Regions from separate parts of the Ruminococcus sp. 5_1_39BFAA genome, predicted to be linked through region 2. Evidence: riboswitches for the same ligand, from Rfam matches in the RefSeq annotation. Region 2 holds a riboswitch; the other holds the start of a gene.

Region 1 (16,089 bases), 110 kb from region 2:
TCAAACGGTGGTGAGTGGGCAGGAGCAGCAGCTCTTGGAAGCTTCAAGAATTTTGCAACAACAAGTATTCTGGGAATTAACGCTGTTATCTGGGTTATCATTGTTTGCTATGTGATCTTCTTCATCTTTATGAAGTGGACAAGAACAGGACGTAAGATCTACGCTGTAGGAAGTAACCCTAGCGCAGCAGAGGTTTCCGGTATCAATGTAAAAAATATTAAACTGATGGTTTACATGATCATGGGCTTCCTTGCCGGTTTAGGCGGTGCTCTTCAGGTTTCTATCTACGCATCCGCAATGCCTGATATGCAGCAGGGCGGTGAGATGGATGTCATTGCAGCATGTGTAATCGGCGGTGTAAGCATGAGCGGTGGACGCGGTACTGTAATCGGCGCGCTCCTTGGTTCTCTGATCCTGGCGACTATCGCCAAAGCCCTTCCGTTGGTAGGATTCGATGCTTTGTGGCAGAACACCATCAAGGGTATCATGATCCTGGTAGTTGTTGTAGTCAATGTTGTTCTGCAGCGTATTACCGACAGAAATGCATTAAAAGGAAGGGAGATGTAATCATGGCCGGAAAATCTGGAAGAAGTATTAACAACGTGCCGGAAAGTCCGGTGAAACGGATGATATTTAGCTGGGAAGGCGTTCTGGTCATCCTGTTTGTCTTAATTAATGTTTTCTGTGCATTTTATTCAGAGTTTTATAACGTAAAGAACCTGCTCCGTCAGATGCCGGTTTACCTGGCTGAGGTATTCCTTATGCTTCCGATGGCATACATTCTGGTTCTGGGCGAGATTGATATTTCCGTTGGTTCTATCGTTTGCCTTTCCGCAACCATGAGTTGTATCGTATGCAACACAGGTGCTCCGTTTATCGTAGTAGTTCTGGCTTCACTGGTTGTAGGTACCATCTGCGGTGCTGTAAACGGCCTGATCCTGACAAAGTTTCAGGAGCTGCCGCCAATGATCGTGACACTGGCTACACAGATCATCTTCCGTGGTATCGCTGAGATCGTACTGGGAAGCGGCGGAAGTATTTCCGCTACGAACACAGACGGCTTCCGCGCTATCGGCGGAAAAGTCGGAAGTGTACCGTACATTCTGTTCCTGGTACTGATCCTGGGCGTGATCGCAGCAATTATTTTAGGAAAGAGCACATTTGGACGCCGTGTATATGCAATCGGTACCAACCGTACCACAGCATATTATTCCGGAATCCATGTACAGAAGATCCGTATGATCATCTACACAGTTATGGGAACTGTTTCCGGACTGTGTGCACTGTTCCTGGTATCCTCCTCTTACGGAGCAAATACCACAACCGGTAACGGTTTTGAGATGGATGCCATCGCTATGGCAGTATTCGGAGGTATCTCCTCCACAGGTGGTAAAGGTAATCTGGCAGGCGGTATCATTTCCGCATTCATCATCGTGTGTCTCCGTGTTGGTCTGGGACAGAAAAACGTACATGCACAGGTTATCCTGTTGATCCTTGGTCTCCTTCTGATCTGTGCGGTTGCACTGCCGAATATCATCGGAGAGATCAAAAAGGCAGCAAAGAAAAAATAAGCCACATCTTATCACGTTGCTAACTGCTCTGCGATGAGACAGAGCAGTTACAAATAAAAAACTATATTATTCCAAGGGAGGAATCATCACATGAACAAAAAATTAGTAAGCGCGCTTCTTTGTGGAGCAATGGTTCTGGCAACAGCTACTCCGGCATTCGCTGGTGCTGCAGACGGACAGAAAATCGCACTGGTTGGAAAATCCGCTGGTAACGCATTCTTCGAAATCGCTGCATCTTCTTTCGTAGAGACAGTTGAAGCAGAAGGCGGCACAGTAGAGGTTGTTTATCCTGAAACTGCTACAGCAGACGCTCAGATCAAGGTTCTTGACAACCTGATTTCTCAGGATTTCGATGCAATCTGTATCTCCGCAAACGACGTAAACGCTCTTCAGGCAAAACTGGAAGAAGCTATGGACGCTGGAATCAAAGTATCTTCCTTCGACTCTGCTCCGAACGCTGACAGCCGTCAGGTATTCGTAAACCAGGCTGGTACTGTTGCTGTAGGACAGGCTCTTATGGATGCAGTTCTTGATATCACAGGCGGCGAAGGCCAGTGGGCAGTTCTTTCCGCTACATCTCAGGCAGCTAACCAGAATGCATGGATCGATGCTATGAAGATCATCATGGAAGGCGATGAGAAATACAGCAAACTTGAGCTTGTAGAAGTTGCATACGGCGATGACGAGCCTCAGAAATCTACAGACCAGACAGCAGCTCTTCTTGAGAAATATCCGGATCTGAAAGTTATCTGCGCTCCTACAACCGTTGGTATCGCAGCAGCAGCTAAATATCTTCAGGACAATGGTTCCGCTTGCAAACTGACAGGTCTTGGACTTCCGTCTGAGATGATCGAGTACACAGGTGCTGATGATGAGCATTCCTGCCCATACTTCTATCTGTGGGATATGCAGGGCCTTGGTAAACTGAGCGCATATGCAACAAGCGCACTGATCAGCGAAGACATCACAGGTGCTCTGGATGAGACCTTCACCGCTGGTGACCTTGGCGACTACACCATTACTGAAGCTGATGACGGCGGCACAGAAATCGTTCTTGGCGAGCCTCTGCAGTTCAACAGCGACAACATCGAAGAGATGGCTAAACTGTACTAAGAAGTGCACAGAAAAGGCGCTGAGCTTTTTCAAATATGATAAAATCCTTTTAAAAATGGGACGGGGCTTTGATAAGTCCCGTCCTGTTACAATTCAGCCCATTTAGAGTATTTCAGGCAAAACAAGGAGGAAGCTTGTAATGATCAAAGGTTTTAAAATGAAATTATTCCCGGGACAGGAAGCAGAGTACGAGAGAAGACATAATCTTCTCTGGCCGGAAATGAAAGACATGATTCACGAGCACGGCGGAAAGAATTATACTATTTTCCTGGACAAGGAAACCCTGACTCTGTTCGGATATATTGAGATTGAGGATGAAGAACTGTGGGCAAAGGGTGCCGATACGGCGATCAACCGCAAATGGTGGGACTTCATGGCTGATATTATGGAAACAAATCCGGATAACAGCCCGGTAAGCATTGACCTGCAGAATGTATTCCACCTTGACTAAAAACAGGGAGAGAGTGTTACGGAAAGAGTAACACTCTTTTTTCAGTAGATAAGTAGTGTTGGATTTGATTTGAAGTTACGGAGTCAGAGGCGTATGCAGAGAGAGTTATTGGAAAAGCTGAGGGAGATCACAGAGGAGGAGCAGAGAATTCTGGACGGGGAGGGGCAGGTGGATCAGGATCTGTACACTTCAGGAAAGGAATTCACTGTAGACAGTGGAAAGATGCTGGAGGAGGGTAAGCTGATCGCGGTGCGCACCCACACCCGGTTCGTGTATTTTCCCTCTCACCGCCACAATTATGTAGAAGTGCTTTATGCGTGCGAAGGTGAGCTCATCAATGTGATAGACGGCAAACAGGTCACGATCCGCAAGGGAGAGCTTCTGTTTCTGAATCAGTTTACCCGCCACGAGATCCTGCCGGCAGGAGAGAATGATATTGCCATTAATTTCATGATCCTTCCGGAATTTTTCGATGTAGCATACTCCATGGCTGGCAGCAACAATGTTCTGGCTGATTTTGTGGTAAATGTCCTGAGAAGAGACGAGGAGAGGGGAGAATATCTGCATTTTAAGGTGTCTGAGGTTTTGCAGATCCAAAATCTTCTGGAAAATATGATCTATTCTCTTGTGACAGGAAAGGGCGAAGACAACAGGATCAATCAGACTACTATGGGACTTATTTTTCTATATCTGTTAAATTCTGTCCAGTATGTGGAAATGAGAGTACCGAACCAGTACGAAAATATGATCTCCATGTCAACATTAAAGTATATTGAAGAAAAGTACCGCACCGCTACACTCACGGAGCTCTGCAGCCAGCTCCACCTGCCCATGCACATCTTAAGCAAAATGATCAAGAAAACCACAGGATTCAATTTCAAGGAGCTTCTTCAGCGGAAGCGCTTAAGCAAAGCTATGGAACTTATGTGCGATACGGATCTGCCCATCAGCGATATCATAGCAGCAGTCGGCTATGAAAACAACAGCTATTTCCACCGGGTGTTCAAGGAACGCTACCACATGACACCCAGAAGCTTCCGCATAGAGAATCGGAAAAATAACAATATCCGAATTTAATATTTTTCTCCGTTTTTTAGAAAAACAGTTGACATTTATTTTGAAAGAAAATACAATGAATTCGATAGCAATGTTAAAAATTGCAATAAAAAAGGAGGAAGTTTTATGAAAAAAAGCATGAAAAAAGTTGTCAGCCTTCTTCTTGCAGCAGTGATGGTCATTTCCATGATCGCATTCACTTCTGTTGTTTATGCCGCTGATGACAGCGTAGAGGTTGACCCGGATTTCAAAATGGGCGTTATTCTCGTAGGCGATGAGACAGAAGGATACTCTATGGCTCATATCCAGGGAATCAAAGAGGCAGCCGCAGAAATCGGCCTTGATGACAGCCAGATCATCTGGAAGTACAAAGTTCCTGAGGATTCTACCTGCTATGATTCCGCAGTAGACCTTGTGGGACAGGGATGCTCACTGGTTATCTCCAACAGCTATGGACATCAGACATACATGGTACAGGCTGCAATGGAATATCCGGACACAACATTTGTTGCTATGACAGGTGACTTTGCCGCAATCAGCGGATTAGATAATTTCAAAAACGCATTCACAAATGTTTATGAAGCACGTTACGTATCCGGTGTTGTAGCCGGACTTAAGCTGAAAGAGCTGATGGAAGACGGAACTCTTACCGCAGAGACCCAGCCGGACAGCTTTGATGCGGACGGCAATGTAAAAATCGGTTATGTAGGCGCATTCAGCTATGCAGAGGTTGTTTCCGGATATACAGCATTCTACCTTGGCGTTAAGAGCGTGGTTCCGGAAGTTGTTATGGAAGTAAAATATACAAACTCCTGGTTTGATATTGACAAAGAGGGCGCAGCAGCAGAGGCTCTGGTTGCAAATGGAGCCGTAATGGTTGGACAGCATGCAGACTCCACAGGAGCACCGGCTGCTACCCAGAAGCTTCTGGATTCCGGCAAAATCTGCTACTCTGTAGGATACAACATCGACATGTTGGAGACAGCTCCGACTGCAGCACTTACATCTGCCACAAATAACTGGGCTGTATATTATAAGCATGCGATCGAAACCGTTATGGGCGGCGGAGAGCTTGAGGCAGACTGGTCCAAGGGTTACAGCGATGGTGCTGTTGGTATCACCGCGCTCGGCGAATCCTGCGCAGAAGGCACTGCTGATTATGTGGCAGATGTGGAAGCTAAATTGCAGGATGGTTCCCAGCAGGTATTTGATACCTCTACCTTTACAGTTGGCGGCGAGGAAGTTACCACAGCAGAATGCGACCTTTCCTTCCTGGATTTCACTACAGATCCTGCAACTGTTGTATATGAGGGAGAAACAGTTGAGGCTATTGAGGATGGACATTTTGCAGAGTCCGTATACAGAAGCGCTCCATACTTCTCACTGCGTATCGACGGCATCACAGAGGATGCAGAGGCTGTTGAATAATAGTATTGATCGTTACTGAGAACAGTAACTATTGGTCAACGGATTTTCAAAGGGGAAGCTTAAAAAAGGCTTCCCTTTTTTTGCAAAAAAATATATAATGAAAGCGACTAATACTGGGAAGGGAGGCACAACGATTTGGAGTATGCGATTCAGTTAAAAAGCGTAACGAAAACATTCGGAAAAGTTGTTGCCAACAAAAATGTTAATTTAGATGTAAGAAAGGGAGAAATCCTAGCACTTCTGGGAGAAAACGGAAGCGGCAAGACGACTCTTATGAACATGATCTCCGGCATTTATTTTCCTGACGAGGGAGAGATCCTGATAAACGGGCGGCAGGTTGAGATCCGTTCCCCAAAGGATGCCTATGACTTGGGAATCGGTATGATCCATCAGCATTTTAAGCTGATCGATGTGTTCACCGCTGCGGAAAACATTGCGTTGGGTCTTGATAAAAAAGAAAAATTCGACTTAAAGGCAGTTAAGGAAAAAGCACGGGGAATCTGTGACAAATATCATTTTGAACTGAATCTGGATCAGAAGGTTTACGAGATGAGCGTTTCCCAAAAACAGACTCTGGAAATTGTCAAGGTGCTGTACAGAGGCGCTGACATCCTGATTCTGGATGAGCCTACGGCTGTACTGACACCGCAGGAGACAGAGCGCCTTTTCGAGGTGATCCGCAATATGAAGGCAGATAATAAATCTGTTATTATCATCACCCACAAGCTTCACGAGGTTTTGGAGATTTCTGACCGTGTAGCCATTTTGCGCAAGGGAGAGTACATAGGAACTGTGGAAACAAAAGAAGCTACAGAAGGTTCTCTGACAGAAATGATGGTGGGCAAAAAGGTAGCGCTGAATATCCAGCGTTCCCAGCCAGTAAACCCGGTAAAACGGCTTTCTGTTTCCCATCTTACGGTGTACAACCGGGAGAATGTAAAGGTGCTGGACGATGTAAGCTTTGATGCTTACGGCGGAGAAATCCTGGGCATTGCAGGTATTTCCGGAAACGGACAGAAGGAGCTTCTGGAAGCCATTGCAGGGCTTCAGATCACGGCGCAGGGCAGCAGTATTGAATTCTTTGAAAAAGGAAAGGAAAACGAACCGCTCCAGCTTGTTGGAAAAACACCGAAAAAGATCAGGGACGCAGGGGTTCATCTTGCCTTTGTTCCGGAGGACCGTCTCGGTATGGGACTGGTAGGCTCCATGGGCATGACCGGAAACATGCTTCTGAAAAGTTATGGCAGCGGACGTTCCTTCCTGACAGATATGAAGGCTCCGAAGAAAATGGCGGAGAAGGTAAAGGATGAGCTGGAGGTTGTTACCCCGAGCATCAATACGCCGGTATCCCGTCTTTCCGGCGGAAATGTGCAGAAGGTCCTGGTAGGCCGTGAGATTGCGGAGGAGCCGACTGTTCTGATGACTGCTTATGCGGTAAGAGGTCTGGATATCAATACCTCCTATACGATCTACAACCTTCTGAACGAAGAAAAAGGCAGCGGTGTTGCGGTCGTTTATGTAGGAGAGGATCTGGATGTGCTGATTGATCTGTGCGACCGGATCCTGGTACTTTGCGATGGAAAGGCAAACGGCATCGTGGATGCCCGGACGACTACCAAGGAAGAAGTGGGACTTCTTATGACAAATCTAAGGAAGGGCGGTGCCGCAGATGAGCAGTGAGAATAGAAAATTAAAGGAGCCGTTTGTGCGTATCATAAAGCGTGACGGCGCCACTATTGGAAATAAGATCGTGATCCGCGCGGTTGCCATTCTTCTGGCACTGGTGGTGGATGCGGTGTTTATCTTTTCTGTAACAGGGTTGAATCCGCTGGCCGTATATGGCGTTATGTTTAACGGAACCTTTATGACCTCGATCCGTTTTTCCTGGGCAATGCGTGACCTGGTAACGCTTCTGTGTATCGGTATCGCTCTTGCGCCTGCTTTTAAAATGCGTTTCTGGAACATAGGAGCAGAGGGACAGGTTTTGATGGGCGGCCTTGCTACGGCGCTTGTGATGGTCAAATGCGGACAGAGCCTTCCCACCCCGGTTCTTTTCCTGGTGATGTTTCTGACCAGCATCATCGCTGGAGGTGTGTGGGGCCTTATTCCAGCTGTTTTCAAGGCATACTGGAATACAAATGAGACACTGTTCACCCTAATGATGAATTATGTGGCTACCAGCATCGTGGCATGTATGACAAACATTATGCGCGGTAAGGCATCAAGCCTTGGCAAGCTGAATATGTCCACCCAGGCAGGCTGGTTTCCGCAGTTTCTGGGACAGAGATATAATATCAACATTCTGATCGTGCTGATCCTGATGTTTGTGATGTATTTTTACCTGAAATACTCCAAGCAGGGCTACGAGATTTCCGTAGTAGGTGAATCAGAGAATACTGCGCGTTACGCAGGTATCAATGTAAAACGTGTAACTATCCGTACCATGATCATTTCCGGTGCGATCTGCGGACTTGCAGGCTTTCTGATCGTTGCAGGAAAGGACCAGACTATCTCCACAGCCTCCGCAGGAGGCCAGGGCTTTACGGCAATTATTGTGGCGTGGCTGGCGAAATTTAATACCTTCTATATGGCTCTGATCTCCTTCCTTTTGATCTTCCTGTCAAGAGGTGCGGCAGAGATCGCATCTGCATACAGCCTGAATGATTTTGCGGCAAGTATTATTGAAGGCATCATCCTGTTCTTTATTCTGGGCAGCGAGTTTTTCATCAACTACAGGATGATATTCCGTGGTTCAAAGCATAAGGAGGTACGCTAAATGAGTAATTTGATTGCATGGATCATCCGGGCAATTCCTTTCGGAACGATCATTATGTTTGGTTCCATGGGTGAGATCATCACGGAGAAATCGGGAAACTTAAACCTTGGTGTTCCGGGAATTATGTATCTGGGCGGCTTTGCAGGATTCGCAAGCTCCTACTATTATGAAAAAATGTCAGAAGATCCAAAAGGATGGGTCTGTATTCTGATCGCACTGTTTGCCGCAATCGTGGCATCCATGCTGGGAGGTCTGATCTACAGCTTTTTGACTATTACCCTGCGTGCAAACCAGAACGTAACCGGTCTGGCGCTGACTACCTTTGGCATGGGTGTGGCAAACTTTTTCGGCGTATTTATCCTGAACGGGGCCAGCTACACGGCTGCGCCTCTGGCATATGCCTCCTTTTCAAAAAAAATCCCTTTCCTTTCTTCAAAGTTTGGGGTGATAAGCAAAACTGTATTCTCCTACGGTTTCCTTGCATACGGAGCGATCATCATTGCCATTGTTCTGCATTATGTGCTGAATAAGACAAAGGTGGGATTGAATCTCCGAGCTGTCGGGGAAAATCCCGGTACTGCAGATGCAGCGGGAATCAATGTTACAAAATATAAATACCTTGCAACCTGTATCGGAGCAGGTCTTTCCGGAATCGGCGGCCTGTACTATGTACTGGATTACAACCAGGGCATCTGGGCGACTACAGGGCAGATCGAGGCGCTTGGCTGGCTTGCTGTGGCACTTGTTATCTTTACCACCTGGAAGCCGTTAAATGCAATCTGGGGAGCTTATCTTTTCGGAATGCTTTACTGGCTGTACCAGTTCCTTCCAAGCATCCTGGGCATCAAGGTGGCAAGCTACGTGACCGACCTGGTACAGATGGTGCCTTATGTGGTTACCATTGTGGTACTGGTGGTGGTAAGCTTCCGAAAGAAAAAGGAGAACCAGCCTCCGGAAAGTCTGGGACTGTCTTACTTCCGCGAGGAGAGATAGTGGTTTCGGCGAATGCCGGAAATAAAATATAACGGCGATCAAAAAGGGCGGCTCTTTCAGTTGAGCCGCCCTTTTTAAGATCAGATATCATGAAATTTTCCAATCATATTTTTGATACTCTGCATTTCGTTGTCCATTTCAATGACAGCCTGGGCGGACTTTAGCAGCTCCTTGCTGATACTGTCATAGCCCTCCATCTCCTCAATACCCTGTTTGTACCGAAGCTGATGCTCTAAAGTGGCCCAGAAATCCATTCCGTTTGTGCGGATCTGGATCTCTGCCCGCACAGGAGTTTTTCCCTTGGAGAAAAACACGGGAATCTCTACGATCATGTGATAGCTCCGGTAACCATTAGGCTTGGGATTTTTAATATAATCCTTTACCTTAATGACCTTGATATCATCCTGGTTTGCCAAAAGGTCGGCAACGGTATAGATATCATCGATAAAAGCGCATACAACCCGGATCCCGGCCACATCATTCAGCTTTGTCCGGATGTTTTCAGCCGTGAATTCGCAGCCAAGCTTTTGCAGCTTCCGGTAGATACTTTCCGGTTTTTTGATTCTGGTCTTGATAAAGGAGATGGGATTTCTTTTATATTCCACGGAAAATTCATCATCCAGTACCTCAAGCTTTGTCCGAATTTCCCGTATGGCACATCGGTACATCATCATTAAGTCGCCGAATTTCGCCGCATTATTTATGAAATGTTGAGGATCTGAAGTCTCCAGCCATGAAGGCCCTTTCGTTTCACTCATATTGATACCCTTTCTGTATACAGGATTTGTGATTCTTTGCTTCATTATAATCCAAGTAATTAAAATTAGCAAATTTCTATTGTAAAAAAATTCACAAGGGTTTAAGATACAAAGAAAGGGGATCTGTGCCAGGGTACACTGGCGCTGTTGTGAAAGGGGAGAAAGCCAAATGAGGATTGTTACCTTAATGGAAAATACTGCTGTTTCACCTGAGATGAAAAGCAGTCATGGACTCAGCTTTTACATTGAGACAAAAAGTCACAGAATACTGTTCGATATGGGACCGGACGGGGCGTTTCTGGAAAATGCGGAAAAACTGGGCGTGGATATCGCCAGGGTAGACATTGCGATTCTTTCCCATGGACATTACGACCACGGCGGTGGACTGAAAGCCTTCCTGGAAGCCAATTCCACCGCACCGGTACATATACAGCGGAAGGCGTTTGGGGAATATTATGCTCATGACCCGGATGGGACGAGACGATATATTGGTTTACCGCAGGAGATGAAGGATGATCCGCGGATCGTATACCATACAGGAGATTACAGGCTGGATGCCGGACTTCAGGTTTTGGCAGGAGTGACAGGACGGGAATGCCATTCTCCGGCCAACGACCGTCTCTATATGTCCATTAACGGCAGAGATATCCAGGATCTGTTCATGCACGAGCAGAATCTTCTCATTCGTGAGGGTAACAAGATGGTTCTGATTGCCGGGTGTGCCCACAACGGAATCCTGAATATTATGAGGAAATCAAAAGAGTACGCACCAGGCGGGATCGACTTTGTGATCGGAGGGATGCACCTGAAACATGCCTACCCGGAGGAGCAGAGGCAGCGCATATTCTGTAAAGATCTGGCAGAACGCCTGAAAAAGCAGACAACCCAGTATTACACCTGCCACTGTACCAGCGTGGAAGGGTATGAAATGCTTCACCAGGAGCTTGGAAAACAGATACAGTATCTTTCAGCGGGAAGCGTGCTGGAGATATAGGAAAAATCTGTATTGCAGATTGAATTATAATCTTTCTTTTGATATAATAAGCAGAGAAAAACCGCGGAAAGAAAGTTCATATAGAAAAATAGCGGAGAAAGCCGGAAAGCAGCATTGTATTTTCCGGAAATAACGGGAGGTAAAATTATGGCAATTCAATTTGATGATTCTTTAAAAACAGGTAACGAACTGATCGACTCTCAGCACCAGGAGCTGATCGCCAGAGTGAACAAGCTGACAGAGGAATGTAAGCCTGGCACAGAGAAGACAGTTGCTGCTCATACACTGGGCTTCCTGATGGACTATACCAACGAGCATTTTGCAGACGAGGAGAAGCTTCAGGCAGAGCATGGCTATCCTCTTCTTGACGCACACAAGGAGCAGCACGCTTCCTTCGTAAAAGCAGTAGAGGAGCTTGAGGACATGCTGGTTGAGGAGGAAGGCCCAAGCGAGGCTTTCGTTGCAGCCGTTAAGAAAAACGTGGTAGAGTGGCTCTTAAACCACATTATGGTTTGGGACAAACAGGTTGCACAGTATGTAACCGGTAAATAATTTTGAATGTAAGGGCGCTGCGTCTGCGGCGCCCTGAAATAAAATATCAAGTGAATTCTATAAAGAATGAGAGGGAATCAGGTGTAAATCCTGAGCGGTCCGGCCACTGTAAGCAGGGAGTGTCATTTTGGAAAGCCATTGCATGAAGCGTGTGAGAAGGCAAAATGACTCAGCGATCTGTAAGTCAGGAAACCTGCTTGATAGTAATGTTGGAAAGCAGGCTTCCGAGTAAAGCGCGCCTCCGTGGAGATATTTGTAAAAGGATTTTCCTGTCAAACAGATATGCTTTTAAAGCCTGCGGTCAGCAGGCTTTTTTTCAAGTCTGCCCGAACAAATGGGAATGGAGACAGCATGAAGGAAATTGATCTTGATTTTAACGGCCTTGATATCAGTCTGATTGATATGAACCTGAAAACCCTTTATTATTTTATCATAGTTGCTGAGACTGAAAATATCACCAAAGCGGCGAAAAGACTCTATGTTACCCAGTCTATGCTCAGCAAGAACATCATGGCACTGGAAGAGAGGGTTGGAATACCGTTGTTTGACCGGGACAGCAGAAATCTGAAGCTGACAAGAAGCGGCAGATATCTGTATCAGAAATGGAAGGATATTATTATTTTATATCAAAGGGATATAGAGCATGCAAAGCTTATATCATCTATAAAGGTGGAGCGGCTAAGAGTCGGGTGTTTTCCTCTGAAAGATTCCGTAGGATTTATGGAGCCGTATTTAAAGCATATCTACGTAAACTACCCGGAGACTTTTGTGGAAATTTTCAGGATGAATTATAACCGTCTGCTGGAGCATTTGAATTCAGGGCAGATGGATATCGTGTTTACGCTGGAAACGGACATCCCAGACAATGCGGGGTATTATGAGTGGCAGGAAGTGGCCAGGGTGCCTTCAGTTGCGGTGGTCAACAGGATGAATCCCTTATCGGAAAAACGGATGTTGAAAATAGAGGATCTGGCAGGGCAGAGGCTTCTGATCAGCAATCCGCCCGGAAGCCTTTCCAGAATGGAAAAAATACAGAAAATCTGCAGAGAAGGTCCTTTGGACATCCGTGATATGGAGTTTATGAACAATGACCTTACCGTCTTTGTCAATGCAGAATACAACCGTGGAATCGGCCTGGGAATACGCGGCGTATTCAATGAAGAAAACGAGCGGGTAAGGCTGATTGAAATCGGGGATGCAGCAGTCGGAATCGTGGCAATGTGGAACAGGGACGCAAAAGAAGATATTAAGGATTTAATATGCAATACGCTGCTGCGGGAAATTTAGGAATTTTAGTATTCCAATTTATAATTTTACTTATTTTGGCGAATTGCATATAATAAAGGTGAATGAAGAGTAGTGATGTACAATATCTGGTTTCACCTGTTAAAAAACACCGCTATTGACGGTGTTTTTTGTATACATAGAAAAAGAGGGATTGCGGCGTGAAGAACTGTATAAGAATTGCATTTTACGGAAAAGGCGGAATCGGAAAATCAACGGTAGCGGCAAATGTTTCCGCATCCCTGGCAAATATGGGGAAAAAGGTTCTTCATATCGGCTGTGACCCAAAATCAGATTCAACCAGGACTCTGATGGGAAGGCGGATACCTACTGTGCTGGATATGCTTTGTGAAAAAGGGCAGATTTGTGCGGAAGATATCCTCTTTCAAGGCTATGCAGGCGTAACCTGCGGGGAAACAGGCGGTCCCCGGGCAGGAAAGGGCTGTGCCGGAAGAGCTATTACGGTTATGGCGGAACAACTGGAATCACTTCATGTGTTTGAAGAAAACTGGGATGTGATCGTCTATGATGTACTGGGAGATGTTGTCTGCGGCGGATTTGCCGTACCCATGCGGGAGCGTCTGGCGGATCTTGTATATATCATAACATCCGCAGAATTTATGTCCTTATATGCCGCAAATAATATTATCCGCAGTATTGCAGAAATCCAACAGGAATCAGATATCCGGTTTGGAGGAATCATTTATAATCAGAGAAATGCCGGAACAGGAAAAGAACGTGTGGAGGAGCTGGCAGCAGTGACCAATTCCATACTTACGTCCTCTGTTTCTTACAGCAAAGAGATAGAAATTGCAGAATATCAGGGAAAAACGGTTGTGGAGTATGCTCCTGACAGTCTGGCTGCAGGGCAGTTTGCCCATTTGGCAGAAAAAATATTGAGAAAAGAGACAGCCGGCATCCCCAGAGCAATGTCAGATAGCCAAATGGATCAATTCTGCAAAAGCTTCATGGGATAAAGGAGAGAAAATGGAAAAGGATTTGGCGGCTGTTTCTCAGGATGCGGTTGGAAACAGCTTTTTGGCGGCAGTTGCAGAGATTCCCGGGGCGGTCGTTCTGGCAGTGGGGCCTCCCTCCTGTATGAGGTGCCTGTATTTTTCCTTTTATCAGCAGAAGGCAGAAGAATATCTGTTTCTGCTTCCCTTAAAAACAGAGGAATTTGCAGCAGGCTTACAGGTTTCACTGGCGGAAGAAAGCATCAGGGAGATCATCCGTGAGTATTCCGTGCGGGCTGTGCTTGTTTGTACCTCCTGTGTGGATGTTTTGGCGTCCACAGGCTACAGAGCCATGGGCAGAAGGCTGGAAAAAGAGACAGGAGTTTTCATAGATATATTGGACCGCGGTCCTTTGTCCGTGGGTAAGATAACACAAAAAGAGCGATTTCTGGAAATCCGGAAGAAATGGCTGGAAAAGCTTTCGGCTGCCGGGACATCCGGTGAGGAGGATCTATGACATTGCTTCATGGAATACCGGTTCCTGCGGTGGATTATTCAGGAGCATTATCGGTTTTATACTCTCTTGGGGGAGTAAGTGTGATATGCTCCGCAGGAAGCTGCGGCAGAAGCTATGCCTGTGTGGATGAATTCCGCAGGCTGCCGGGCGATAAATTATATACCACAAAAATGAAAATGCTTCATGTGATCATGGGGGACAACGATGTTTGCGAAACTGTCATCCGTGCATCATTTCCGGAAACGCCGTCCTTTGTAGCATTGCTTGGAAGTCCGGTCCCTTCCATGATCGGGATGGACCTTGGAAGAGAGGCAAAAAGAATTGAAGAAAAATTAAAGATTCCTACTTTATGGATAAACTGTGACGGATTTCACTGCTATACGGAAGGAGTAGCTTCCGCATTGGATGCACTTGGAAGGAAATTTCTGAAAAAGCAGGAATCCGTTCAAAAATCCGTAAATCTGATCGGCTACAGTCCCTTTTGCCATGGATCTCAAAAAGAGCTGGAGCCTGTGAGAAAGCTGATCGCGGACAGCAGTGTCAGGATCATGTGTGACTGGTCAAAGGAGGAAGATGCATATAGATTGGCAGACAGCACCAGGGCAGCCCTTAATCTGGTACTGTCTGAGAGCGGGACTGCCCTTGCGGAGTATATGAAAGCAGAGTACGGAATTCCTTACGAAATGATCTGCCCTGCAGGAAATTACGGTCTGCATCAGCTTGAAAATATATTACAGAAAAGGTTCCAGGTATCTGTGCCCTGTCCTGAGACTGTCCTTACAGGGAAAAAGGATGAGCATACGGATGTGATCGTGATCGGAGAGGCATTGTTTGCACAGGCGGTGAGCAGGATGTTTCGAAATGATCTGGGCTATGAGCGCGCTGCGGCAGTGTGCTGTGAAACGTTCTTTTCAGCAGGAAAACTGCGGGAGCGATTTCCGCAAGTGCGGTTTGCGGATTTTGAGGAACTGAAAAAAATGTTATTCCATTTACCAGAGCAAAGCGTTGTTGCGGGGGATGTGTTTTTCAGACGTTTTGCCAGTGAACAGGTAAAGTTTGTGGAGATACCGAACCACGGCTTAAGCGGAAACCTGTTTGCTTCTCTTCCCTGGGTAGGGGAATTTGGTATTTTGAATATAAAAAAACAACTAAAGGAGAAGTAAACATGAGAAAGATGAATCAGTGGAAAAAATGTATGGCAATGCTTATGGCTTCTGCTATGCTGGTGACAGGCGGAAGTACCTTCGTGTGGGCCGGGGACAGCAGCGCGGAGACTGCAGGAGAGGAATCCGGCAGTGGTACACATACCATTACCGATGCCAATGGAAATCCGGTGGAGATTCCGGAAACCATTAATTCCGTAGCAGCGATCTCCTGGCCGTGGCCTGCTATGGTCTTTGCCGTATCCGGTGATGCAAGCTCTATTAAGAGTATGCCTGCCGGTGCGCTGGAATCCTACAACAACTGTATTTTTAAAACACTGGCACCTGGTCTTGAGAATGTAAATACCGATTATCTTGGCAGCGATAAGACGCTCAATTACGAAGAGTTGGCAAAAATACAGCCGGATATCATGCTGATGTATGAATCTGAGATTGAGAAGATGGGTGAGCAGCTCGAAAAGGTTGGGGTAACCCCGGTAC
Region 2 (16,089 bases):
ATATTACTTTAAAAAGAAAAATGGCGTCCAGGTAAAAGGCTGGCTGACAATAGGCAAAAAGAAATATTATTTTACCAGCAAAGCAGGCGTTATGGTGACAGGGTGGCTTAAGAACTCTAAAGGCCAGAAGCGTTACTTTAACAAAAAGACAGGGGTTATGACCACTGGGTGGCTGAAAATGAGTAAGACGAAAACCTTCTATTTCTATTCAAAGTCGGGTATAGCGGCGGCTAATTGCTGGTTGAAGGACAGCAAAGGAAATACAAGATATTTTCGTGCCAGCGGCGTGATGGCAAAGGGTTGGCTTACCAGTTCAAATGGTGAAAAACGGTATTTTAAGACAACATCCAAGACATCTACAGATGGAGCAATGGCGACCGGATTTAATACGATTGACGGTGTTACTTACTACTTCTACAGCGGAAGCGGTATTATGGCAACCGGCTGGGTGGAAAATACAGCAAACGGTACCAAGTATTATTTCGATCCCAGCACTGGCGAGATGGCTACCGGAGTAATAACGATAGACGGAGTGAAACAGGAGTTTTCAGATAAGGGCGTTTATGTTGGCACAGTAGCTGATGACCCGGGTATTTCTGCGGGCACAGGAACGAGAACCATTAAGAATTATCTGGCAGGAGCGCTGCAGCCGGTAGGACAGGCTCTCTACATTTGGGGCGGCGGCTGGAACGATTCCACCAGAAAGGGCGTAAGTCCTACCTGGACAAAGTGGTATAACAAATGGTCATCTAATCCAAGCGGCTATGATTATAACAATTACCGTGATCTGAGCACTACCAACAGAGCGAAGGGTCTTGACTGTTCCGGCTTTGTGGGATGGGCGGCATATCAGGTAATGCAGACAGCATCGAATGTAGGATCCGGTTATACTGTGGTTTCCGGAGATATCGGCTCCTATTATAAGAGCACATTGAAATGGGGCAGCATTGTAAACCAGTCTTATCTGTCAAAACATGATTGGACACTGAAGCCTGGGGATATCGGCTACAACAGCGGACATACATGGATTGTACTGGGGCAGTGCAGTGACAAGAGCGTGGTGATCGTTCATTCCACTCCGCAGGCTGGCTGCCAGATTTCCGGAACAACTACTCCAAGCGGCGATTACGACAGCGAGGCAGTAGCACTGGCGAAAAAATACATGTCCATGTATTCCGGTTACACGAAATTTGAGTATCATCCGTCCTGCGGAAACTATATCCGTAACGGTAACTATCTGAGATGGAACAGCAGTACCCTTTCAGATCCGGAGGGATACGCAAATATGACAGCTGATCAGATTCTTTACGATCTGTTCGGAAAGTAAGAAGAGTTGAAAGAGAAGAAATCAATCTTGGTGATCGGTTTCTTCTCTTTTTTTAAGAAATAATATGTAAATGTTACAAAAGTTTAAAATTTATTTCGATTCAGGGTTGCATTTCTTGTAACGATGTGTTAATATGTAAAAGAATTAAGAAGACTATTGCAGAAATGTTACAAATAAGTTTAAAAGTTACGAGGGTGAATAATCATGAAAAAAAGAATTGTATGTCTGACACTTGCACTTATGATGTTTGGTACTCAGGTGGTGAGCGTTAGCGCTTCAAGAGAAGATGATTTAAGAGAAGAACAGGCATGGACCAGCCAACAGTTGGATGCTACATATGCCCGCATCGATCAGCTCTGGTATCAGAAACAGCAGCTTGAAAGTGAAATTGCCACTCTCGATGCAAACCTTGTGAATGTAATGGTTTCTATCCAGACACTTGAGGGCGACATCACAAACAAAGAGGCTGACATCGTAAAGACACAGGGTGATCTTGAAAAAGCGCAGAAAGCAAAAGACAAGCAGTACGAGGCTATGAAAAAGCGTATCCAGTACCTTTATGAAAAAGGAGGAAGCGATGCATGGTTCCAGATGATGATGAATGCTGACAACCTGGCAGACCTTCTTACCAGAGCGGAATATACCCAGAAAATGTATGAACAGGACAGAAAGAGCCTGGAGGTATACGCAAACACTATCACAGAGGTACAGAAGCTGGAAGACCAGTATACACAGGAAAAAGCAGAACTTGAAAGCATGAAGCAGGAATATGAAGCAGAATCTGCTAACCTGCAGTACCAGCTTGATGTAAAACGTGCAAACTCCGCTGACTGTGAGAATGAGATCGCTTATGCACAGCAGCAGGCTACCGAATATGCAAATCTTCTTGCAGAGCAGCAGGCTGAAATCGAGAGATTAGAGGCTGAGAGAATCGCTGCGGAGGAAGAAGCAAGGCGTCAGGCTGAAGCAGCAGCCGCTGCAGCCGCAGCCGAGGCTGCAAGCTATGAAGAAACCGGATATGATGAGAGCGGAAGTGAGGAATACGATTCCGGGTCCGGTGAAACAGAATATGAGTATGATGAGTACGGAAATGTGATCGACACAGCAAATACTGTGGACGCCAGCGAGTACAGCAGCAGTTCTTCATCCAGCAGCTCCAGCAGTTATTCCGGTTCCGGCTCTTCTGTAGTTGATTATGCTACACAGTTTGTTGGAAATCCGTATGTATGGGGCGGTACAAGCCTTACAAACGGTGCTGACTGTTCCGGTTTCGTACAGAGTGTATATTCAAACTTCGGCGTAAGTCTTCCGAGAACCTCTTACGAGCAGCAGAATGCAGGAACTGAGGTATCCTATGCTGATGCACAGCCGGGTGACCTGATCTGCTACGGCGGTCATGTAGCTATCTACATGGGCGATGGAAAAATCGTTCATGCTTCCAACTCTGTAGACGGTATCAAGATCAGCGATAACGCTGCTTACAGAACCATTACCTCTGTAAGACGTCTTGTATAGTTAAAAACATATGGCTGTATGAAAGGTGTGAAAACTTTTCATACAGCTTTTTTGCTGTTAAAACTTCGCTGGGATTTTTTGCCGGAATCTATCATTATGGGGTTGACATCCGGGCGATGGGGTGGTACTATAATGTCAGTATAATTCCATATTGAACATATTAAGTGCTGACGGCCTGAGAAGAAGGCTGGCAGAAAGAGGGAATCAGGTGCGAAACCTGAGCGATCCGGTCACTGTAACAGAGGAGTGAGTCTCGTAGTCCATTGTGCGCAAGCATGAGAAGGGGAGATGATACGATGATTCTGGAGCCAGGAAACCTGCTTAGTATGGCGAGGTTAAACTTCCGTGTAAAGTGTAACAACCAATTTTGGGGAATCCGCAGCCCCGGAACGTTGTCTGCTCTACAGAAGCAGGCATTTTTTATGGAATGCGCCTGTTCATATGAATTATACAAGATTAAATGGCAGGCGATACTACTTCGGATGTATCCGTTCCCTCCGCGTATATATGAACGGTTCATATTCTACCCCGAAGTAGCATCGCTCCCTCTTTATAATAAGAAAGAAAAATTGGCCGCATCAGCGGCTTTTGTTTTTGGCGAATGTACAGGAAAGGGGAGCAACGAATGGAAAAGCAATACTGGGAAGATAAGGAATATTCTTTTTTCAGCCATAAAAAATGCGAATATTTTCCATGCCATAAGGGAGCGAATCCGGATGATTTTAACTGTCTTTTTTGCTATTGCCCACTGTATGCGCTGGGCGACAAATGCGGGGGCAATTTCCGGTACACAGATTCGGGGATCAAAGACTGCACCAATTGCCAGCTTCCTCATAAGAGAAAGAATTACGGCTATGTGACCGGGAAATACCGGGAGCTTGCCGATATGATGAAAAAAATAAAAGAAGATGAAAACAAATTTTGATTTCCGTTGCTTTTTACGGATCAAACAGCACAATAAAAGAGTATAATAGGAAAGTCTTTGGAGAGGATAGCAGCTTCAAAGGCTTCCTTTGGTTTTGAGGTGCGTCTGTATGCATTTATGCTTGACATCATGCCAAAGATATACTAAGATTTTTCTACAGATGATGCGTGCTATAGAGAGATCATCCGGCAATTCAATTCTAAAACATCTTAAATGAAATTCATATCCTGTATTCCAGGAAAATTCCAACCTGTTGTTTTATAATAATTTAGTGGAAAGCCATTGTCTGTCCATATTGTTTTTGCTATAGTTAAATCGGAGGATTTCTCTTTATAGCTTCCACGGAAAGGATGCTATATGGAAGAAATGCAAACGACAAAAGAGAAAAAATCAGAAGCCATGTCTCATGCTGCCCAGCACGAGGATGCCGCCATGAAGGTGATGATGCAGTTTTTTGCGGATGAGCTGCTGGAGCAGTTTGGAATTGAAGGTAAGGTAAAAGCCTTCGGTCCCACAGAGAATGTCTATCTGGAGCTGAAAAAACTGTATGAGGATTTCAATCTCGTCATGGAGGACGGGACATGGAAGCATTTTGAATTCCAGAGTACGAATGAGGGAAAAGAAGGATTAAGGCGTTTCCGTTCCTATGAGGCAGTTGCAAGCTATCAGCACGGTGTGGAAATCACCACATATGTTTTGTATTCCGGAACGATCAAGTCTCCTGTGACAGAGCTGCGGGAGGGCGTAAATACATATCGGATAGTGCCGATCATCATGCAGGACAGAAATGCAGATCTTCTGATAGGAAAACTGAAAGAAAAAGCAGCCAGAGGGGAAGAGATTACGAAATCGGATCTGGTCCAGCTAACCCTGTGCCCACTAATGGCAGGAGAAACATGCCAGAAGGATCGCATCAAGGCTGCATACGAAATCACAAAAGAAGCAACGGAGATTTCTCCGGAGGAAAAGCGAAAGATAGAGGCGGTGATATATACAATGGCAGACAAATTTCTGGACAATGTTAGTATGGAAGAGATTAAGGAGGCGGTCAGTGTGACAAAGCTGGGACAGATGCTGGTGAATGATGGGATCGAAAAGGGAATCGAGAAGGGGATCGAGAAGGGAATCGAAAAGGGAACTGAAAAGACTAAACTGGAAAGTGCCAGAAACCTTCTGGACTTACTGGATGAAGCGACCATTGCCGAACGGATCGGCTTATCCCTGGAAACGGTAAAAAGACTAAAAGAAGAGAACGAAAAGTAACAACAGAAGGGCTATTGTGAAATAGATAGTTCTAAGTGGGGTCAGGTGTGACTTGCATAAGCCACACCTGACCCTGAGATTTTTTTTAAACAAGTCAGCGCGTCTGTAAAAATACCTTCAGTCTGGGAAGCTGATTATTGAGGATCAGACTTTCCGGGAACATGGCCTGATGGACAAATTCTGCCGCATGAGTAAAGTCGCCCACATGTGCGGTGCCGTGACTGTCACTGGAAAGAAGTATAGGTACCTGATATTTTACACAGCAGCGGAGGATCTCCAGTACATTTGCCCTGGTGTCTCCGCGGTAGCCATAAGGGGCGAGGGAAGCCTCGTTGATCTCCGGGACAGCGCCGTATTCCCCGGCGGCTTTTATCAGGGTATCATAGTCTAACGGATAATGGGTATCATCACAGTGACCCAGAATTTTTACAGAAGGATTCTTAATGGCGTTTATAAAAGCTATAGTGTTCGCCTCGCGGGTCAGCGGGCGAAAATTCTGAGTGTGCATACTGGCAATAGCATAATCCAGTCTGTCCAGCAGCTCCTTTTCCAGATCGATCCTTCCGTCTGTATCTAAAATGTTCAATTCCACACCGAATAATAAATCTACGCCGAACCGCCTCTTGGGAGAGAAGGTGAGGCTGCGGAAATAAGATGGCGTTCCGGCAGCGAGAGTAGCGGGCCCATGATCTGTGATGCCCAAAAGCTTAAGGCCTCTCTCGGCAGCTTTTTTTGCCATATGGCTGATGGTGCACGAGGTTCCATGACCGCTGGCAATGGAATGCGTATGCATATCGGAAAGGTACATAAAACCGTCTCCTTTCGCTTTGAAATTTCTATTTAAATCAAGTATGACAGAGTAAAATAAGGTTGTCAACATAAAAATTAAGAAGTTTGAAAAAAACAAACAAAAACCACAATAAAAAACAAACAAAAACCACATTTTTATGGCAAAAACATGTTGTTTTTTGTTGACATTAATATGTACAAAGAGTATAATAAAATACATGAAACACATTCGCCGTTTCGCTGCCGCGCCTGCTGGCGGGGGAGCGGACTAAGACAGGAGAATCTTAGATTTTTCTGTCAGATTGGAGGTTAAAAGATGGGATACACGGACAATATGTCTCCAGAGATGAAGCAGCGTATTGTACAGGAACTGGTTCCGGGCAAACAGGTCTCGCTGGCCCATATCATCGCAAATCCTGACAAGATTCTTTACACAAAGTTGGGACTTGATCCGACGATTGATTATTCCAGGGCTGCTATCGGCATTATGACAGTCAGTCCGGCGGAAACAGCCATTATCATGGCAGACATCGCCCTCAAGTCATCCGGTGTGGAACTGGGATTTGTGGACCGGTTCAGCGGAAGCCTGATTATCACGGGCACAGTTTCGGAGGTTGAATCGTCTACTAATTCGATTTTGGAGTATGTTGGCGAAAAACTGGGATTCGTCGTATGTCCGATCACCAGAACGTGATACTTTATCAGAATAGATACCCCGTTATACGATTGGAAAGGATTGGCTTGGAATTATGAAAAAAATGGTTCTTATTGGCCGCAGTGAAGCGGGTAAGACGACCCTGACCCAGGCATTGCGGGGAGAAAAGATACATTATCACAAGACCCAGTATGTGAATCATTTTGATGTAATTGTGGATACGCCGGGAGAATATGCCCAGACGAAAGGGCTTGGACATGCCCTTGCGCTGTATACATATGAGTCTGATATTGTGGGACTCCTTGTTTCGGCAACAGAACCCTACTGTCTGTTCCCGCCCTGCATTACCTGTATGGCTAACCGCGAGGTGATCGGGATCGTGACGAAGATCCACGAACCGGATGCGCGCAGAGATATGGCAACCTCATGGCTGAGACTTGCCGGCTGCAAAAAGATTTTTTATGTGGATTCCAAAACCCATGAAGGTGTTCCGGAAATACTGGAATACCTGAGAGAAGAAGGCGATGTGATGCCCTGGGAACAAGAAAATGAGAAATCACAATAAAAACAACACTAAAATTCCACAGAAAACAACACAAAACAACGGAATATACTTGACTTATCTTGTGGGATGCGGTAAAATTGCATCAGAAACAAAAGTAACAAGGCTGCCAGTGCGCGGCCATAAAAAAAGTTACCTGATACGGCTGTAAAAAAATGAGGGCAGCCGTATCCAAATGCGCTTAAGGAGGAAGAAAAGCATGGTAAACGAATTTGAAATCAAAAAACAGATTTGCGACATTGGAAGAAGAATCTACAATCGCAACATGGTTGCAGCAAATGACGGAAACATTTCCGTAAAGCTCAACGACAATGAATTCCTTTGCACACCTACAGGTGTATCCAAAGGATTTATGACACCTGAGTTCATCTGTAAAGTAGATGCAAAGGGTAATGTGATTCAGGCTAACCCGGGCTTCAAACCATCCTCTGAGATCAAAATGCACATGAGAGTGTATGAGAAGAGACCGGATGTTGGTTCCGTTGTACATGCTCATCCTATCTACGCAACCTCTTTTGCAATTGCAGGCATCCCGCTGACACAGCCGATCATGCCAGAGGCAGTTATCGCATTAGGATGCGTGCCGATCGCTGAGTACGGTACACCTTCCACTATGGAAATTCCGGACAATCTGGAAAAATACCTTCCATATTTCGACGCAGTTCTTCTTGAGAATCACGGAGCACTTACCTGGAGCACAGATCTGAACGCTGCATACATGAAGATGGAATCCGTTGAATTCTATGCACAGCTTCTGTATCAGTCCAAGCTTCTGGGCGGCCCGAAGGAATTCGATGAGAAGAATATCGAGAAACTGTATGCGATCCGTCGTAAATTTGGTATGCCAGGAAAACATCCGGCAAGCATCTGCCTGAACAAAGACGGAAAGAACTGCCACAACTGCGGCGGCGCATGCCACAGCGAAGAATACAAACAGTTCCCGGGATATCAGTATGATTTCGTGGGCAAGGACGCAAGCGATGCTCCGAAAGCTTCTGACGCAGAACTGGTAGCAAATATCACAAAACAGGTTATGGCACAGTTAGGACTGAAATAATTACCTGTGAATCGTAAGGAGGAACAATCTCATGCCAATTAGCGAAAGCATGGTACAGGATATTGTACAGGAAGTAATGGCAAAAATGCAGATTGCAGCAGCTCCGGCCGGTAAACATGGCATTTTCAAAGACATGAACGATGCGATCGAGGCAGCTAAGAAGGCTGAACTGATCGTAAAGAGAATGTCCATGGACCAGAGAGAAAAAATCATCACCTGCATCCGCAAAAAGACAAAAGAAAATGCGGAAGTTCTTGCCCGCATGGGTGTGGACGAAACCGGTATGGGAAATGTTGGCGACAAGATCCTGAAACATCATCTTGTAGCGGACAAGACCCCAGGTACTGAGGATATCACCACAACTGCATGGTCCGGCGACAGAGGACTTACCCTTATTGAAATGGGACCGTTCGGTGTGATCGGTGCAATTACTCCATGTACAAACCCAAGCGAAACGATCCTGTGCAACACGATCGGCATGCTGGCAGGAGGAAATACAGTTGTATTCAATCCTCATCCGGCTGCTATCAAAACATCTATCTACGCGATCAATCTTCTGAACGAGGCTTCCCTGGAAGCAGGCGGACCGGATAACATTGCGGTAACGGTAGAAAAACCAACCTTAGAGACAAGCAATATCATGATGAAACATAAAGATATCCCGCTCATCGCCGCAACAGGTGGCCCAGGCGTTGTAACCGCAGTCCTTTCCTCCGGAAAGCGCGGCATCGGCGCAGGTGCAGGCAACCCGCCGGCACTGGTGGATGAGACAGCAGACATCCGTAAGGCTGCTCAGGATATCGTAAACGGATGTACATTCGACAATAACCTTCCGTGTATCGCAGAAAAAGAGATCGTAGCAGTTTCACCGATCGTGGATGAACTGATGCACTATCTTATTACTGAGAACGACTGCTACCTGGCTTCTGAGGAAGAGCAGAAGAAGCTGACAGATGTTGTTCTGGCAGGCGGAAAGCTGAACCGTAAATGCGTAGGACGTGACGCAAGAACATTACTTTCCATGATCGGAGTCAATGTTCCGGCAAACATCCGCTGTATCGTGTTCGAGGGACCGAAGGAGCATCCGCTGATCACTACGGAGCTTATGATGCCGATCCTGGGCGTTGTAAGAGCAAAGGATTTTGATGATGCGGTAGAGCAGGCTGTATGGCTTGAGCATGGCAACCGCCATTCTGCACACATCCATTCCAAGAACATTGACAATATCACCAAATATGCGAAAGCAATCGACACCGCAATCCTTGTAAAGAATGCACCTTCCTATGCAGCACTTGGATTCGGAGGAGAAGGCTACTGCACCTTTACCATCGCAAGCCGTACAGGTGAGGGTCTGACAAGTGCAAGTACCTTTACTAAGAGAAGACGCTGCGTAATGTCAGACAGCCTTTGCATTCGTTGACAGGAGGATAAAGAATAATGGATATGAATAATGTAAATATTGAAGAAATTGTAAAACAGGTACTTGCTGGTATGACAGGAACCACTTCTGAGTCTACTGCACCGGCAAAAGCAGCACCGGCAGCAGGCGGAGCAATCCCGAAAACTGCAAGAGTTGCAGTCCTGACAGAGAAAGAGCACTTCGACTTAAAAGAATACCCGATCCCTCCTGTAGGCGATGACGATATTCTTGTTAAGGTAGAAGGCTGCGGCGTTTGCGGTACAGACGCTCATGAGTTTAAGAGAGACCCGTTTAACCTGATCCCGGTAGCGCTTGGACATGAGGGAACCGGTGAAATCGTGGCTATGGGTAAAAACGTAAAGACTGACACCGCAGGCAAACCGGTTAAGGTCGGTGATAAAGTTGTCACCTGTATGATCTTCAAGGATGATCCTGAGATCACAATGTTCGACCTGAATAAGAAAAACGTAGGCGGCGCTGATGTATACGGACTTCTTCCAGATGATGACGTTCATCTGAACGGATGGTTCTCCGATTACATCTTCATCCGCGGCGGAGATTTTGGTTCCACATTCTTTAATGTAAGCGACCTGGATCTTGATTCCCGTATCCTGATCGAGCCGTGTGCAGTTCTTGTACATGCAGTTGAGAGAGCTAAAACAACCGGTATCCTTCGTTTCAACAGCAGAGTTGTTGTACAGGGATGCGGACCGATCGGTCTGATCTGTATCGCAGTTCTCCGTACCATGGGTATCGAGAATATCTGTGCAGTAGACGGAAATCAGCAGCGTCTTGATTTCGCTAAGAGAATGGGCGCAGAGGTATCCGTAAACTTCCAGGACTTCAAGGGAATCGAAGCCCTTGCAGGCGGAGTGAAGGATGCATTCGGCGGACATCTGGCAGACTTTGCGTTCCAGTGTACAGGTTCTCCTGTTGCACACTCTAACATTTATAAATTCATCCGCAACGGCGGCGGACTTTGCGAGCTTGGTTTCTTCATCAACGGCGGAGATGCTACCATCAACCCGCACTTTGATATCTGCTCCAAAGAGATCACGACCGTAGGCTCCTGGGTATACACCCTGAGAGATTATGTTACAACCTTTGATTTCCTGAGAAGAGCAAAGGGTATCGGACTTCCGATGTCTGAGCTGATCACAGACAGATTCCCGTTAGAGGAGATCAACGAGGCTCTGAAGACCAATCTTGCTATGACAGGTCTGAAGATTGCAGTTATCAACAAATAGTTGCAGGATAAAGGAGAAGCAAGATGGCAGAAGCTGTAGGAATTTTAGAGGTATTCGGACTTACCACAGCTTTCGTAGCGGCCGATGCCGGCTGTAAGGCAGCAAATGTCCATCTGGAGGTTTTTGATAAAAATAAACCTGCAAATGCGGACAGCCTGCCGGTACCGCTTCTTGTCTGCATCAAATTCCGCGGAAGCGTGGCAGACGTGACAGCGGCTGTGGAAGCCGGAATAGAAACTGCAAACAGAATGACCGGAGTGGTTCAGCATTATGTGATCGCCAATCCGGAATCCGGTACGGAGAAAATGCTGAAGATCAGCGCTTTGGATAAAAACTAGCGCTGTATGGATGGTTTAAAAGATATTTTTATTAATTGAGGTTAAATTCAGGAGGAATTCATCATGGCACAGGAAGCTTTAGGAATGGTAGAAACCAGAGGACTTACCGCTGCAATCGAGGCAGCAGATGCAATGACAAAAGCAGCAGAGGTTAGCCTGGTTGGCACCGAAAAAATCGGTTCCGGTCTTGTAACTGTTATGGTTCGCGGAGATGTAGGAGCTGTTAAGGCAGCCGTTGAGAGCGGAAGCGCAGCAGCATCCAGACTTGGTGAGCTGGTAGCTACCCATGTAATCCCGAGACCGCATAACGACGTGGAAAAGATCCTGCCTACCATCTAATGGATGAAAGGTATTAAGGAGTTCGCTCATGAGTAAATCATATGGTTTTATAGAAATCACAGGTGTTGTGGCAGCTATGGATGCCCTGGACATCATGTGCAAAACGGCAGACGTTGAGCTGGCGTCATGGGAGCGTAAGCTGGGCGGACGACTGGTGACCATTATTGTAGAAGGCGATGTGGCTGCTGTCACGGAAGCTGTGGAAGCAGCGGCAGCAGGAGCCATTAAAAAACCGGCGAGCTACGCAGTAATTGCCCGTCCCCATGAGGAAATCGTCAAGATGGTGGAATTAAGCGCAAGTCGATGGAAAAACAAGAAAAAATAGGGGGATGAACGATGGCTGACGAAGAAAAGAAAGAAACAGCGAAAAAAGCAGCCCCTAAAAAGGCAGCCGCTCCCAGAAGAACGGCAAAAGCTACAAAAACCCAGGCCGCAGCAGCAGACGCAGCACCGGCTGAGGTAAAAAGTACAGAATCCCAAAAAGTAAACGCTGAAAGCTCAGCAAATCATAAGGAGGAAAGAATTATGACACAGGAAGCATTAGGAATGGTAGAAACCAGAGGACTTACAGCAGCTATCGAGGCAGCAGACCAGATGTGCAAAGCAGCTAACGTTGCATTAGTTGGCACAGAGAAGATCGGTTCCGGTCTTGTAACTGTTATGGTTCGCGGAGATGTAGGAGCTGTTAAATCTGCAGTTGAGAGCGGAAGCGCAGCAGCATCCAGACTTGGCGAGCTGGTAGCTACCCATGTAATCCCGAGACCACACACTGACGTTGAGAAAATCCTTCCGGTTCTTAAATAAGAATAACCGAACAAGGTGAGGTTATTCGCCCCAGATTGGCCGGGCCAATCTGTTTCCGCAAGTAATCTGGCCTGAATGCAGGAAAAAACTGGAAAGAAAGCGGGTGTACTCTTGGAAACGAATAATATCGAACTCATTACTAAAATGGTAATCGAGGCAATTAATAAGAATGAAACAAAAGGCGAAGGCTTTATGGTGCCGATTGGAGTTTCCGCAAGACATATCCACCTGACACAGGAGCATGTAGAAGCATTATTCGGACCCGGATATCAGCTCACCAAAAAGAAAGAGCTGATGGGCGGACAGTTTGCTTCTAACGAGACTGTTACGATTGTAGGGCTGAAGCTTCGTGCGATCGAAAACGTCAGAATCTTAGGACCGGTCCGCAAAGCATCCCAGGTTGAGGTATCTGCTACAGATGCCATCAAGCTTGGCATGAAGGTTCCGGTTCGTGAATCCGGCGATGTAAAGGGCAGTGCTCCGATCGCTATCGTAGGACCGAAAGGTGCGATCTATCTGAACGAGGGATGTATTGTGGCTATGCGTCATATACATATGTCTCCGAAGGATGCGCAGGCAGCAGGTGTCAAGGACGGCGATATCGTTTCCGTAAAAGCTGACAATGAGCGTGGAACGATTTTCAATCAGGTAAAGATCCGTGTGCATGACAGCTTTACTCTGGAAATGCACATCGATACCGATGAAGCAAACGCAGCAAAAATCGCCACAGGCAATACAGTTACCATCATTAAATAAAATGAATAAATTCCTCCCCATAGCCGATGGCAGTTTCTGTCATCGGCAGTGGAGGATTATCAGAAAATTTCGGAGGCTCATATGATTGTAGGCAAAGTGGTAGGAAGCGTGGTTTCCACACGGAAAAGTGAAAAACTGATAGGAAGTAAATTCATGATTGTGGAGCCGTTGCATCATATGAAGGGTGACCTCAGTCAGATTGTTGCAATCGATATCATTGGTGCAGGAATCGGTGAATATGTATTGGTGGCACAAGGAAGCGCAGCAAGAATTGGCTGCGGCGTAGAAACAGCACCGGTAGATGCTGCCATTGTTGGTATCGTCGATGACGGTGCAGGATTGGAGTAACGCCATGGATATCAAAGAATTACAGAATATTATACAGGAGAATGGTGTAGTAGGTGCCGGAGGCGCAGGCTTCCCTACATATATGAAGCTCAGCGACAAGGCGAATACTATTCTCATGAACTGTGCAGAGTGCGAGCCTTTACTGAAACTACACAGACAGTTATTAGAAAAGCACGCATATGAGATTATGAAGACTTTCAATCTGGTGGCAGAGACCGTTGGTGCATCTGAAGCCATCATTGGAATCAAAAAATCTTATGTACAGACTGTGAATGCTTTAAACCAGCATATTGAAGAATTCCCGAATATGCGGATTCACCTTTTGGATGAGGTATATCCTATGGGAGATGAGGTTGTCCTGATCTACGAGGCAACCGGGCGCGTGGTAAGACCTGGCGGACTTCCCATTGAGCAGGGAGTAGCAGTGTTCAATGTGGAAACCATCTACAATGTTTACCGCGCAGTAGAAAAAAAGAAACCGGTAACCGATAAATACGTTTCTGTTGTGGCAGAAGTAAACAACCCTGTAACAGTTCGGGTTCCTCTGGGCTGTACCATGGATGATGTTGTTGCCCAGGCAGGTGGCGTAACGATCAAGGATCCGGTATATTTTATCGGCGGACCTATGATGGGCCGCATCGGCACAGGTTCTGAGCCGGTAACAAAGACAACAAACGCGATCCTGGTTCTTCCAAAGGATCATGTGATTGTACAGAAGAAGATGCGTACTTCTTCCATAGATTTAAAACGTGCAGCATCCATTTGCTGCCAGTGTAACACCTGTACGGACCTTTGTCCGCGTAACAACCTTGGACATCCCATTGACCCGGCAAGGTTTATGAGAGCAGCCTCCAACCAGGATTTCAGGGATCTGAATCCATATATTGACGCAGCTTTCTGCAGCTCCTGCGGTGTATGTGAGATGTATTCCTGTCCACAGAGTCTTGCTCCAAGAACACTTCTGGCAGATATGAAAGCCGGCCTCAGAAAAGGCGGCGTCCGTCCGCCTCAGGGAGTACAGCCGGCACCTGTTCAGGAATCCAGGGCTTACCGCAAAGTACCGGAAGAACGACTGATGGCACGTCTTGGCCTGACCAGGTACGATAAGGATGCACCGATGGACGAAACCTTAGTTGGCGTTCCAAAAGTAAAGATCCTTTTAAGCCAGCATATCGGAGCACCGGCCCAGGCGATTGTAAAAGTAGGCGATGAAGTGACAAGAGGGCAGATGATCGCGCAGCCTGCCAACGGATTAAGTGTGGGAATCCACGCAACGATCTGTGGAAAGGTAACCGAAGTGACAGACCGCCACATTATAATTGCAAAGAATTAGAAAGGACGTGCAGAACATGAGTAAAGCAATCGGAATGATTGAATTCAAAACCACAGCCACCGGCGTTACTGCAGCAGATGCAATGGTAAAGACATCTGAAGTAGAGATCGTCGAGGCGCAGACCGTGTGTCCGGGCAAATATATTGCAATTATTACCGGTGATTTAAGTGCGGTAAAGGCTGCCGTTGACGCGGCTGTGACAACATATGAGGATAAATGTATTGACAGCTTTGTGCTGGGTAATCCCCATGACTCCATTTTCCCGGCTATCTACGGAACCACTCAGGTGGAAGAAATCAGTGCTTTGGGAATCCTGGAGACCTATGATGCTGCTTCTATCATCGAGGCGGCAGATCAGGCTGCAAAGACGGCAATCGTTGATCTGATCGAACTTCGTATCGCAAAAGGTATGTGCGGTAAATCATATATGATGATTACCGGAGAAGTTTCCGCAGTGGAAGCATCTATTCAGAGAGCGAAAGAGCTTGTTGCAGAAAAGGGCATGTATCTGGATTCTTCCGTTATCGCCCATCCTGACAGGCGTATGATCGACAGCCTTCTCTAGTCATACCTTGACACCTCAAAAGGAGGCAGAAGATTATGCTAGCATTAGAGAGACGGAATTTGATTCTGGAAAAACTTCAGGAAGAAAAGCGGGTTGTGGTAAGTGAACTGAGCCAGCTTTATAATGTCTCTGAAGAAACCATCCGACGTGATCTTGATAAGCTGGAAAAAGAAGGGTTGGCTATCAAGAGCTACGGCGGCGCGGTGATTAATGAGGATGTCAGTATTGATTTGCCCTTCAATGTCAGAAAAAACCAGAATGTAGCGGGCAAGCAGAGAATGGCGGAGATCGTGGCTTCGCTGGTGCACGAGGGAGAGCATCTTTTCCTGGATGCCAGCACCACAGCCGTTTTTGTTGCCAAGGCCCTGAAAGAAAAAGAGCGTCTGACCGTTATTACCAATTCCATGGAGATACTTCTGGAGTTGTCTGACGTGTCCGGATGGAATATCATTTCCACGGGAGGCATGATGAAGGAAGGCTATCTGGCTTTCCTTGGTTCAAGAACAGAAGAAGTGATCCGTTCTTATTATGTGGATACGGCGATCTTCTCCTGCAAGGCCCTTGACACGAGCTGGGGGATCATGGAATCCCAGGAAGCCTTCGGCTCAGCAAAAAAGGCCATGATAGCCTCCGGACGGAGAAAGATTCTGGTTGTAGACAGTACAAAATTTGACCAAACCGCGTTTTCTGTTGCCGGAAATCTGCGGGACGTGGAGATCGTTGTGACGGACACAAAGCCCTCCGACAAATGGCTGAAGCTGTTTGAAGAGAGCGGCGTGGAATGCAGATATCCGTCATAGCGTCTAACGGAAAAGGAGCATCATATATGAATACCTTTGAAATGAG

What was found. A riboswitch is a leader RNA that binds a small molecule or an ion and turns the genes downstream of it on or off. The one in region 2 is predicted to bind cobalamin.
Region 1: another riboswitch for cobalamin. It lies ahead of ACESZH_RS06245 (LysR family transcriptional regulator); the one in region 2 lies ahead of ACESZH_RS06765 (cysteine-rich small domain-containing protein).

Annotation. Positions count from the first base shown of each region.
Region 1 is NZ_CAXSVO010000003.1:269,306-285,394, reverse strand. It holds gene ACESZH_RS06305 (ABC transporter permease) at 1-567, shown strand, start outside; gene ACESZH_RS06300 (ABC transporter permease) at 570-1,571, shown strand; gene ACESZH_RS06295 (substrate-binding domain-containing protein) at 1,662-2,684, shown strand; gene rhaM (L-rhamnose mutarotase) at 2,824-3,135, shown strand; gene ACESZH_RS06285 (AraC family transcriptional regulator) at 3,229-4,212, shown strand; gene ACESZH_RS06280 (BMP family ABC transporter substrate-binding protein) at 4,318-5,619, shown strand; gene ACESZH_RS06275 (ABC transporter ATP-binding protein) at 5,755-7,299, shown strand; gene ACESZH_RS06270 (ABC transporter permease) at 7,289-8,395, shown strand; gene ACESZH_RS06265 (ABC transporter permease) at 8,396-9,388, shown strand; gene ACESZH_RS06260 (GTP pyrophosphokinase family protein) at 9,469-10,146, opposite strand; gene ACESZH_RS06255 (MBL fold metallo-hydrolase) at 10,316-11,140, shown strand; gene ACESZH_RS06250 (bacteriohemerythrin) at 11,288-11,692, shown strand; cobalamin riboswitch at 11,724-11,908, shown strand; gene ACESZH_RS06245 (LysR family transcriptional regulator) at 12,044-12,979, shown strand; gene ACESZH_RS06240 (nitrogenase iron protein NifH) at 13,138-13,953, shown strand; gene ACESZH_RS06235 (hypothetical protein) at 13,964-14,446, shown strand; gene ACESZH_RS06230 (nitrogenase component 1) at 14,443-15,609, shown strand; gene ACESZH_RS06225 (ABC transporter substrate-binding protein) at 15,612-16,089, shown strand, end outside.
Region 2 is NZ_CAXSVO010000003.1:374,371-390,459, reverse strand. It holds gene ACESZH_RS06775 (N-acetylmuramoyl-L-alanine amidase family protein) at 1-1,327, shown strand, start outside; gene ACESZH_RS06770 (NlpC/P60 family protein) at 1,532-2,842, shown strand; cobalamin riboswitch at 2,988-3,182, shown strand; gene ACESZH_RS06765 (cysteine-rich small domain-containing protein) at 3,444-3,767, shown strand; gene ACESZH_RS06760 (hypothetical protein) at 4,125-5,030, shown strand; gene ACESZH_RS06755 (phosphatase) at 5,125-5,838, opposite strand; gene ACESZH_RS06750 (BMC domain-containing protein) at 6,136-6,513, shown strand; gene ACESZH_RS06745 (EutP/PduV family microcompartment system protein) at 6,569-7,039, shown strand; gene ACESZH_RS06740 (class II aldolase/adducin family protein) at 7,236-8,093, shown strand; gene ACESZH_RS06735 (aldehyde dehydrogenase family protein) at 8,125-9,513, shown strand; gene ACESZH_RS06730 (zinc-binding dehydrogenase) at 9,531-10,760, shown strand; gene ACESZH_RS06725 (BMC domain-containing protein) at 10,784-11,098, shown strand; gene ACESZH_RS06720 (BMC domain-containing protein) at 11,162-11,437, shown strand; gene ACESZH_RS06715 (BMC domain-containing protein) at 11,466-11,762, shown strand; gene ACESZH_RS06710 (BMC domain-containing protein) at 11,963-12,241, shown strand; gene pduL (phosphate propanoyltransferase) at 12,386-12,997, shown strand; gene ACESZH_RS06700 (EutN/CcmL family microcompartment protein) at 13,079-13,345, shown strand; gene ACESZH_RS06695 (4Fe-4S dicluster domain-containing protein) at 13,350-14,678, shown strand; gene ACESZH_RS06690 (BMC domain-containing protein) at 14,695-15,243, shown strand; gene ACESZH_RS06685 (DeoR/GlpR family DNA-binding transcription regulator) at 15,279-16,043, shown strand; gene ACESZH_RS06680 (1-propanol dehydrogenase PduQ) at 16,070-16,089, shown strand, end outside.